Regions from separate parts of the Brevibacterium ihuae genome, predicted to be linked through region 3. Evidence: predicted binding sites of a transcription regulator. Region 3 holds the regulator's gene; each other region holds the start of a gene.
The links. The regulator HspR, encoded in region 3, represses chaperone genes until heat shock. The targets are predictions, from matches to a motif close to AAGTTGAGTCNNNNNGACTCAACTT.
Positions count from the first base shown of each region.

Region 1 (3,269 bases), on a different contig from region 3:
ATGAGGCCGGCGAGACCGTACGCCCCGAGGATGTCGCCGGCGAACAGGAGGGCGGCATGGACGAAGCCGAAGGCGATCATCCACCAGTGGCGACGGGCGAGCATCCGGCGGACGACGGGTTCCGGGATGCCGCGCTCGGTGCGAGACCGGGTGAACTGCACCATCCCGTAGCCGAAGAGGAAGGCGAACATCGGGTACACGCGGGCATCGACGAAGAGGATCGCGGCGGCGGCGAGCACCCGGTCGAGGACGCCGCCGTCGGTCGGGTGGACGACGGCGGGGTGCACCGCTCCCCCGTAGAGGAACCAGGACACGTTGGCGATCGCGATGAAGAGGAGCATGACGCCGCGGGCGAGGTCGGGTGCGAGGGCGCGCGACGGTCCGGGGGACGGAGCGGGCGATGGAGCGGTGCGGGGATCGGGTGCAGTCATGGCAGGCAGGCTCTCTGAGGGGGATCCGCCGGCAGTGGACCGGCGGGAGGGCTCCCCCGCAGTCTAGCCCCGGTACACGCCTGCGGATCGGGCTCAGCCGAGGAGCCGGAAGCCGACGCCGAGGACGAGCGGCAGGGTGGCCATGGACACGAGGGTCTGGACACCGATGATCGCCGCCATGAGCTGGGCGTTGCCGCCGAGCTGGCGGGCCATGACATAGGCGCTCGGCGCGGTGGCGATCGCCTGGAAGACGAGCCCCACCCGGGCCGCGTCGCCGGACACCCCGAGGGCGAGCAGCAGGGCGACCGTCGCCGCCGGCAGAAGGAGGAGCTTGACGGCCGCGGCCACCGCGATCCCCCGGGCGTGGACTCCGACGGCGATCGGTCGCAGGCCGGCGCCGACGCACAGGAGGCCGATCGGCAGCGCCGCGGCGGCGAGCGGGTCGAGGACCTCGAGCGCGAGACCGGGGATCCCGATGGGCAGGACGTTGACGAGCGCGCCGAGCAGACAGCCGAGGACGAGCGGATTGAGCACGACCGTTCGCACGAGCGAGAGCCACGAGTGCTTGTCGACGAGGAAGAGCTCGAAGACGAGCGAGGACGCGACGTTGACGAGCGGCACGAGGATCGCACCGACGATCGCGGCGAGCGCGAGACCGTCACCGGCGACGAGGGCCGCCGAGAGGGACAGGCCGATGTAGGTGTTGAACCGGATGCCGCCCTGGAACACCGAGGTGAACGCCGCGGCATCGGCGGCAAGGACCCGGTGGAGGAGGCAGAGGACCGCGCCGACCGCGAGCGTGGGCAGCACGAGAGCGAGAGCGAGGGGGCCGAGATCGAAGCGGGAGACGTCGACAGCGGCGATGTTGCGGAAGAGCAGCGTCGGGAGGAGGACGAAGTACGCGAGCTTCTCCGCCCCGGCCCAGAAGTCCTCGCTGCGGAACAGCGGGGTGCGACGGAGCCCGAAGCCCACCGCGATGAGGGCCGCCACCGGCACGAGCGCAGCGGCGATGTCGGTGAATCCCATGGGATTCACTCTAGAAGATTGTCCTCGGCCGGGAATGATTCCATACTTGAGCGTGTTCGACTCAACGTAAGGAACCTCCGCAACTCCGAAAGGACACGCAATGACCGCCAAGTTCGATCCGATCCGCGACATCGACCGCTTCTTCTCCGAGGTCACCCGTACCCCGAACACCGCGGCCCTGCCGATGGACCTCTACCGCGAGGGCGAGGTCTTCGTCGCCCGCATCGACATGCCGGGTGTCGACCCGGCGAGCATCGACGTCGACGTCCAGGACCGCACGCTCACCGTCCGCGCCGAGCGCACCGCCGCCACCGGCGCCCAGGACATCAAGTGGCTCACCCGTGAGCGTCCCACCGGGACCTTCGCCCGGCAGCTCACGCTCGGCAACCGCATCGCGCTCGATCAGATCACCGCCGACTACACCGACGGCGTCCTGCTCCTCACGATCCCGGTCGCCGAAGAGGCGCGCCCGCGCAAGATCTCGGTCGCGCACAATCGCACCGAGGGTCGCTCCACCACGGTGGAGACGGGCTTCGGCACCGATTCGACCACCGGCGAGCAGGGCACCGGCACCGCGCTCTGAGATCCGCCGCTCCCCCACCGGGGATGAGCGCCGAGCACCGGAGGGGCACCGCATGATGCGGTGCCCCTCGCTGCATTCACCTCGTGCGTCCGGGCGGACCCGGGAGGCGCTCAGTCGGTCGTCAGCACGATCTTGCCGAAGCGGAGGTTCGAGTCGAGCTGGGCGTGCGCGTCGGCGACCTCGTCGAGCGGATAGACCGAATCGATGACGGGATCGATGTCGCCGTCGGCGACCATCGCGAGGAAGGCCGCGAAGTCGCGCGGAGAGCCCATCACCGTGCCGAGCACCCGCTTGTGCTGGAGGTAGAGGGTCCGGATGTCGAAATCGGTGACGATCCCGCTGTCGCCGGTCCCGCCCATCGACAGCACCGCTCCCCCGCGCCGGAGCAGGTGCACGGATTCCTGCAGGGTCGAGCCGACGGAGTCGAGGACGAGGTCGGCCTCCCCGATCTCGTCGCGGAGCCGCAGCTCCCAGTCGGGTTCGGTGTAGTCGACCCCGGCCGCCGCACCGAGCTCCTGGGCGAGGTTGAGCTTGTCACGGCTCGACGAGGTCACCGCCACCCGCGCACCGGCCTTGACGGCGAGCTGCAGGGCGATGAGCGACACCCCGGAGCCCGCGCCGAGGATGACGAGCGTCTGCCCGGCCCGCAGCTGCCCGACGGTGAAGAGGGCCCGGTAGGCGGTGACACCGGACAGCGACAGCGCACCGGCTTCGGCCCAGGCGAGATGGCGCGGCTTGGGGAACAGGCAGTCGGCGTCGACCGCGACGAGCTCGGCATAGGTGCCGCCGTCCGGGCCGCCGCCGAGCAGCGCGTAGTCCGGACCGGGCACGCGGTCGTCGTCGCCCCAGCGGAGCGAGGGCAGGATGACGACCTCCTCACCGGTGTCGCGCCGGATCCCGGCGCCGTCGGAGCCGAGGATCACGGGCAGCTGCGGGCGGTAGCCGGGGCCGATGCCGGCGCGGATGAGCGCGTCGCGCCGGTTGATGCCGGCGGTGCGCAGTTCGACGAGCACCTGGCCGGGACGCGGTTCGGGGGTCGCGAGCTCCGTGCACTCGAGCACCTCGGGCCCGCCGTGCTCGGTCAACAGGACTCCGCGCATCGTGTTCTCCTCCTCGGTTCGGTCGTGCCCTCATCCTCCCACGGATGCGGTGCGGATCACCGGATCCGGGGGTTCGTGAGACGCTCCGCGCGAAAGCTGAGACAGAGGTACGGGAGGTCGATCCGCTCG
Region 1 is NZ_FXWZ01000002.1:476,179-479,447, forward strand. It holds gene C1A17_RS02160 (DUF418 domain-containing protein) at 1-431, opposite strand, end outside; gene C1A17_RS02165 (AEC family transporter) at 525-1,457, opposite strand; gene C1A17_RS02170 (Hsp20/alpha crystallin family protein) at 1,558-2,040, shown strand; gene C1A17_RS02175 (quinone oxidoreductase family protein) at 2,151-3,140, opposite strand; gene C1A17_RS02180 (class I SAM-dependent methyltransferase) at 3,197-3,269, opposite strand, start outside.
Region 1: C1A17_RS02170 (Hsp20/alpha crystallin family protein) is a predicted target of HspR. The motif match lies at 1,501-1,525, and genes of this name have one in related genera.

Region 2 (3,269 bases), 690 kb from region 3:
CGCCGTCCGCGCGCGAGCGGAGGGTGCGGCGGCGATGGGCGGAGACGAGGAGCACCACCGGCGCGAGGAGCAGGACGCGGGCGAGCTTGACGAGCACGGCCGCGCTCAGGGCCGCCGCGCCCAGGGTGCCGCCGATCGCGACGACCTGGGCGACCTCGTGCACCGCGGCGCCGGCCCACAGTCCGGTGACATCCGCATCGAGGCCGAGGGCGGCCGCTGCGAGCGGGAGCGCGGGGATCATGAGCGTGCCGAAGACGACGACGAGCGCGACTGCGGTGACGACCTCCTCCTCGTCCTCGGTGCGCACGACGCCGTCCACCGCGGCCACCGCGGCCGCCCCGCAGATCGAGAACCCCGAGGCGATGAGCAGCGTCTGCGTCCCCGACAGCCCGAGGAGCCGGCCGGCGAGCAGCGTGACTGCGAATCCCACGGCGACGACCGCGACGACGGTGACGATGATCCCGGCGCCGAGACCGAGGATGTCGCCGAGCACGAGCTGGAGCCCGAGCAGCACGATGCCCGCCCGGAGCAGGCGCTTGGCGGCGAAGGCGAGCCCGGGCTCGACCTGCTCGGGAAGGGGGAGAAGATTGCGGGTGAGGATCCCGAGGACGATCGCGATGAGCAGGACGCTCACCGTCGGCAGGAGGGCGGCGATCCCGAGCGCCGCGAGGACCCCGACGGCGGCGAGCCCCAGACCGGGGACGACGCGACGGGTCGCTCCGGCGTGGGAGTGCGGGGCCTGGGCGATCGAGGGCATGCGTTCCAGCCTCTCTGAGTCCGGAGGCCGCCGGTAGACCCGATTCCCGCATCCGGGCATATCCTGGTGATATGACGATGCGCTGGCCGGACCTTGCGGTCCTCGAGCTCCTCACCGCGATCGGTGAGCACGGGAGCCTGGGTGCCGGCGCCCGTGCGGTCGGGATGGCCCAGCCCAATGCGAGTCGCGCGATCCGGGCGCTCGAGCGCCGGATCGGCGTCGATCTGCTCGTGCGTCGGCCGGGCGGTTCCCGACTGAGCGAGGAAGGCGCGGTCGTCGTCGACTGGGCCCGCGGCGTGCTCTCCGCCGGCCGCGAGTTCGTCTCCGTCACCCAGGCGCTGTCGGCCGAGCGCGCCGCCCACCTCGACCTCGCGGCGAGTATGACCGTCGCCGAGCACCTCGTGCCCGGGTGGCTCGCCGAGCTGCGCCGCGGGCACCCCGAGGCCGAGGTGCGCCTCCGGGTCCACAACTCCTCCCACGTGTTCGAGCTCGTCGCCTCCGGGAGCTGCGAACTGGGATTCGTCGAAACCCCGCACGCGCATCCGGAGCTCCGCACCCGCGTCGTGGCCCGGGACCGGCTCGTGGTCGTCGTGCCACCCGCCCACCCGTGGGCCGAGCGCACCGCTGGCCTCACCCCGGCGGAGCTCGCGGCCACGCCGCTCGTCGTCCGCGAGCCGGGATCGGGCACGCGCGTCACGCTCGACGAGGCGCTCGCCGCCCACGATCCGGTGCCGCCGGCGCTCGAGTCGGGCAGCAACGCCGCCGTGCTCGCGAGCGTCACGGCCGGGGCGGGACCCGCGGTGCTGAGCGAGCTCGTGATCTCCGGACCGCTCCGGCGCGACGATCTCATCGCGATCCCGGTGGTCGGCCTCGACCTCGGCCGCGAGATCCGCGCGGTGTGGCGCGGGCCGCGCCCCACCCCGCTCGCCGAGGCGCTCATCGAGGTCGCCCGGGCGACCTGAGGCAACCGGACAGGAGACGGAAGCGGTCCGGTCCCGGGCCACCCGCACCTCCCGGAGCTGCCACGATCTGCCCACCCGGGCGGCCGGTGCCCGACATCCGGCCGCCGCGCACCGAATTTCCGTCCGGATACAGACTTGAGCGGAATAGACTCAACCCTGGTGATGTTGTCCCATCAGACGCCCGAAGAAGGCACGGATTCGAAAGGACACCATCCATGACCGCACAGTTCACGACGAAGTCGCAGGAAGTGCTCTCGGCCGCGGTGAAGGACGCCGTGGACCGGGGCCACTCGCAGGTCGACCCCGCACACATCCTGCTCGCCCTGCTCACCCAGCCGGAGAGCATCGCCGGCGCGCTCCTCGAGCATCTCGGCGCGAGCTCCGCCGCCGTGCGCTCCGAGGTCGAGCAGGTCCTCGCCGGCCTGCCGAGCGTGTCCGGCACCAACCAGGCGCAGCCGAGCCTCTCCCGCAGCGGCCTCCAGCTCGTCACCACCGCGGAGAAGGAGATGGCCGCCCTCGGCGACCAGTTCATCTCCACCGAGCACCTGCTCATCGCCGCCACGGCCGACTCCGGCCCGGTTCGCTCCCTGCTGGGCCGCAACGGGGTCACCCGCGACGGCCTCCTCGCCGCGCTGCCGGAGGTGCGCGGCGGTCGCAAGGTCACGAGCGAGAACCCCGAGGACACCTTCCAGGCGCTCGAGAAGTACGGCGTCGACCTCACCGCCGCCGCGCGCGAGGGGAAGCTCGACCCGGTGATCGGCCGCGACTCCGAGATCCGCCGGGTGGTCCAGGTGCTCTCGCGCCGGACGAAGAACAACCCGGTGCTCATCGGCGAGCCCGGCGTCGGCAAGACCGCCGTCGTCGAGGGCCTCGCCCAGCGCATCGTCGCCGGCGACGTCCCGGACTCGCTCCGCAACAAGACGCTCATCAGCCTCGACATGGCAGGCATGGTCGCCGGCGCCAAGTACCGCGGCGAGTTCGAGGAGCGCCTCAAGGCCGTGCTCGAGGAGATCAAGTCCTCCGACGGCCAGGTCGTGACGTTCATCGACGAGATCCACACCGTCGTCGGCGCCGGGGCCACCGGCGACTCCGCGATGGATGCCGGCAACATGCTCAAGCCGATGCTCGCGCGCGGTGAGCTGCGGCTCGTCGGCGCGACCACGCTCGACGAGTACCGCGAGAACATCGAGAAGGACCCCGCGCTCGAACGCCGCTTCCAGCAGGTGTTCGTCGGCGAGCCGAGCGTCGAGGACTCGATCGCGATCCTCCGCGGCCTCAAGGAGCGCTACGAAGCGCACCACAAGGTGACGATCGCCGACTCCGCGCTCGTCGCCGCGGCGTCCCTGTCGAACCGCTACATCTCCGGCCGTCAGCTGCCGGACAAGGCGATCGACCTCGTCGACGAGGCGGCGTCCCGCCTGCGGATGGAGATCGACTCCGCCCCCATCGAGATCGACGAGCTCACCCGGGCCGTCGACCGCCTCAAAATGGAGGAGATGGCTCTCGAGCGCGAGAGCGACGCCGCCTCGGTCGAACGGCTCGCGGTGCTC
Region 2 is NZ_FXWZ01000003.1:1,383,908-1,387,176, forward strand. It holds gene C1A17_RS11505 (YeiH family protein) at 1-757, opposite strand, end outside; gene C1A17_RS11510 (LysR family transcriptional regulator) at 829-1,719, shown strand; gene clpB (ATP-dependent chaperone ClpB) at 1,935-3,269, shown strand, end outside.
Region 2: clpB (ATP-dependent chaperone ClpB) is a predicted target of HspR. The motif match lies at 1,852-1,876, and genes of this name have one in related genera.

Region 3 (3,269 bases):
CGGCGCCGGCTGGCTCATCGGCTCGCTCATCCCGGCCTCGCGCCAGGAGCAGCAGCTCGCCGTGCAGGCCAAGGACGCCGCGCAGCCGCTCATGCAGGAGGCCCAGCAGGTCGCCAAGGACATGGGGCAGAACATGCAGGAGCCCGCGAAGCAGGCGGCCGAGAGCGTCAAGGCGCAGGCGCAGTCGGGCACCGAGACGGTGAAGTCGGACGCACAGTCCGAGGCCGACCACCTCAAGTCCGAGGCGCAGTCCTCGGGAGAGTCGGTCAAGCAGACCCGCGAGCAGTGATCGCCTGAGCACGCAGCGCCCGCCCCGGTACGTCTGGGGCGGGCGCTCCGTCATTCACCGCGCGGGCCCTCCGCGCACGGCCCGGAGAACTAGAGTGAGAGACATGGACATCGACACGAACGCCCTCGAACGCGACCTCGGCTTCCGCCTCCTCGGGGAGACCTTCTACCTCCAGGCGCTCGACCAGCTGTCGGTCAACGGCCTCGACCAGCCGTCCGTCGTGCCGGACTGGACCCGCAAGCACGTCGCCCTCCACGTCACGTACAACGCCGAGGGGTTCCTCCGCCTCCTCGAATGGGCGCGGACCGGCGAGGAGAACCCGATGTACCCGTCCCGCGCCTGGCGCGACGAGCAGATCGCCGAGGGCGTCGCCCACACCTCGGGCGCGGATGCGATCACGCTCGCCCACGAGGTCGCCGACGACCTCACCGAGGAGTTCGACGGCATGCCCGACGAGGCCTGGGCCGCCGAGGTCGTGTCCGGGCGCGGCGACCCGATCCGGGCCGCGGACATCCCGTGGCTGCGCGCCCGCGAGGTGTGGATGCACAGCCTCGACCTCGGTATCGGGATGACGGCGCGGGACTTCCCGGCCGAGGTCGTCGACCGGCTGCTCGACGACGTCGATGCGGTCTGGGCCGGATGGGACGAGCCCGTCCACTACCGGATCCACCTCACCGACCGGCCGGATGGCCCGGACCGGGTGATCCGCCACGGTGCGGAGGGCTCCGCCCCGGAGGCCCCGGTCGAGGTCACGGGCGAAGCGGCCGAGGTGCTGTCCTATCTCACCGGTCGCGGATGGCCCGCCTCGGTGTCCGACGACTCCGACAAGGGCGGCCGCGGCGATTCCACCCCCGAGGACCTGCCTGCACCGCCCCCGTGGCTCTGAGCCCGGGCGTGCAGGTCCGATTCAGGCCCGCCGGCGGCGATAGAGCATGAGCTCGCCTGCGCGCGGCGCATCGGTCCGCGCGGACCGGCCCGGGGCGAGCGCCCCCGCGATCCGGAGGTCCGGGCGGGTGCCGTGCACGATCGACACGACATCCCCGGCGGCACCGGCGGCGAACACCCTGCCGCCCCCGCCGGCGAGTGCGGCGTCGAGGCGTTCGGCGAGTGACCGAGCGTGCGCGCCGAGCGATTCGACCTCGCGCTGCAGCTCGAGGATCCGCTTGATCCCGGCGAGGTTGATCCCCTCGTCCTGGGACAGGCGCTGGATGAGCTGGAGGCGGTCGATGTCCGCCGCGGAGTAGCGCCGACCCCGGCCCGAGGCGCGCTCGGGCACGACGAGCCCCAGCCGGTCGTACTGCCGCAGAGTCTGCGGGTGCATCCCGGCGAGCTCGGCGGCCACCGAGATCACGTAGACCGCTGCGGTGCGTCCGATCGCCATGGTGCGCCACCTCCTCCGTTCATCGGGTCATCGTCCGCCGGGGCTCTTCTGCCTCGCGGATCGGTTCAGCTCGACTTCGCCTGCGAGTACAGGCCTGCGCGCGGGTCCTCGTCCGCGGTCGCCTTCTTGAATGCCTCGACGGCCTCCTTCGCCTCGGCGCTGAGCGTCCGGGGCACGGCGACCTCGATGGTGACGAGCAGGTCGCCGGTGCGCGACTTGCCCTCGATGCCCTTGCCGCGGATCCGCAGCACCCGGCCCGACGGGGTGCCGGCCGGGACCTTCATCCGCACCGGCATGCCCGAGAGCGTGGGGACCTCGACCTCGGCGCCGAGCGCCGCCTCGTCGAAGGTCACCGGCAGCTCCATCCGGAGGTTGTCGCCGTCGCGGCTGAAGACCGGGTGGGCGTCTACGTTGACGGTGAGGACGACGTCGCCGTGCTCTCCGCCGTTCGGGCTCGGCTTGCCCTTGCCCTTGACGCGGATCTTCTGGCCGTCCTTGACCCCTACGGGAGTGCGGACGCTCAGCGGCTTGCCCGACGGCATCCGGAGCTTGACCGTGGCGCCCTTGGCGGCCTCGGTGAAGGACAGCCGGGTCGTCGCCTTGATGTCCCCGCCCTTCTGGGGGCCGGTCGAGAACCCGCCGCCGTAGGGCGACTGACCGCCGAATCCGCCGAACAGGTCGCCGAGGTCCGGGGGCACGTCGCCGTAGGGCGATTGGCCGCCGTCCCGCGTGGTGTACCGGGGGTACTGGCGGCCATTGCCGCCGGTGTTGAACAGACCGGAGAAGATGTCCTCGAACCCGCCGGCCTGACCCCCGCCGCCGGAGCCCGCGGAGAAGCGGGCGCCGCGGCCCATCGCGCGGACCTGGTCGTACTGCTCGCGGGTCTCCTTGTCGGAGAGCACCTGGTTGGCCTGGCTGATCTCCTTGAACCGCGCCTCGGCCGCGGCGTCGCCCGGGTTGGTGTCCGGGTGGTACTTGCGGGCCAGCTTGCGGTAGGCCTTCTTGATCTCCGCGTCCGTGGCGTCCTTGGAGACGCCGAGGGTCGCGTAGTAGTCCTTGTCGAACCATTCGTTCTGAGGTCCCGTGTTCACCTGGCACCTCCTTCCTGTGAGCTCACGCTCGCGTCGATCCGGTCATGGTGGTCTGGCATGGGTGTCGTTCTCTTCCTCACGTGCCGAGCGGCAGGCGGCGGAGCCTCCTGCCGCCGGGCCCGTGCCCGAGGTGCGCCGCTGGTCCGCGCGCCCCGCTCCGCTCGGGGCGGGGGCTGCGGTCGGCGGGCACCTCGGGAGCGGATCATTCGGCAGGTGCCTGGACGCCCACCCGGGCGGCCCGGATCACGCGATCGCCGATCCGGTAGCCCGGCTGCATGACGAGGAACACCGTGGCGGTGTCGACCTCGTCGGAGGGCTGCTGCATGAGCGCCTCGTGGATGTTCGGGTCGAACTCCTCGCCCGGCTCGCCGAACTGGACGACGCCGATCTTCTCGAGCGACGCGACGAGCTTCGTCGCATGCGTCTCGAACGGACCGGACACGTCACCGTTCTCCTGAGCCAGCTTGAGCTCGTCGAGCACCGGGAACAGCGCTTCGACGACGGCCTG
Region 3 is NZ_FXWZ01000003.1:693,620-696,888, forward strand. It holds gene C1A17_RS08495 (DUF3618 domain-containing protein) at 1-289, shown strand, start outside; gene C1A17_RS08500 (maleylpyruvate isomerase N-terminal domain-containing protein) at 393-1,175, shown strand; gene C1A17_RS08505 (heat shock protein transcriptional repressor HspR) at 1,197-1,670, opposite strand; gene C1A17_RS08510 (DnaJ C-terminal domain-containing protein) at 1,736-2,761, opposite strand; gene C1A17_RS08515 (nucleotide exchange factor GrpE) at 2,964-3,269, opposite strand, start outside.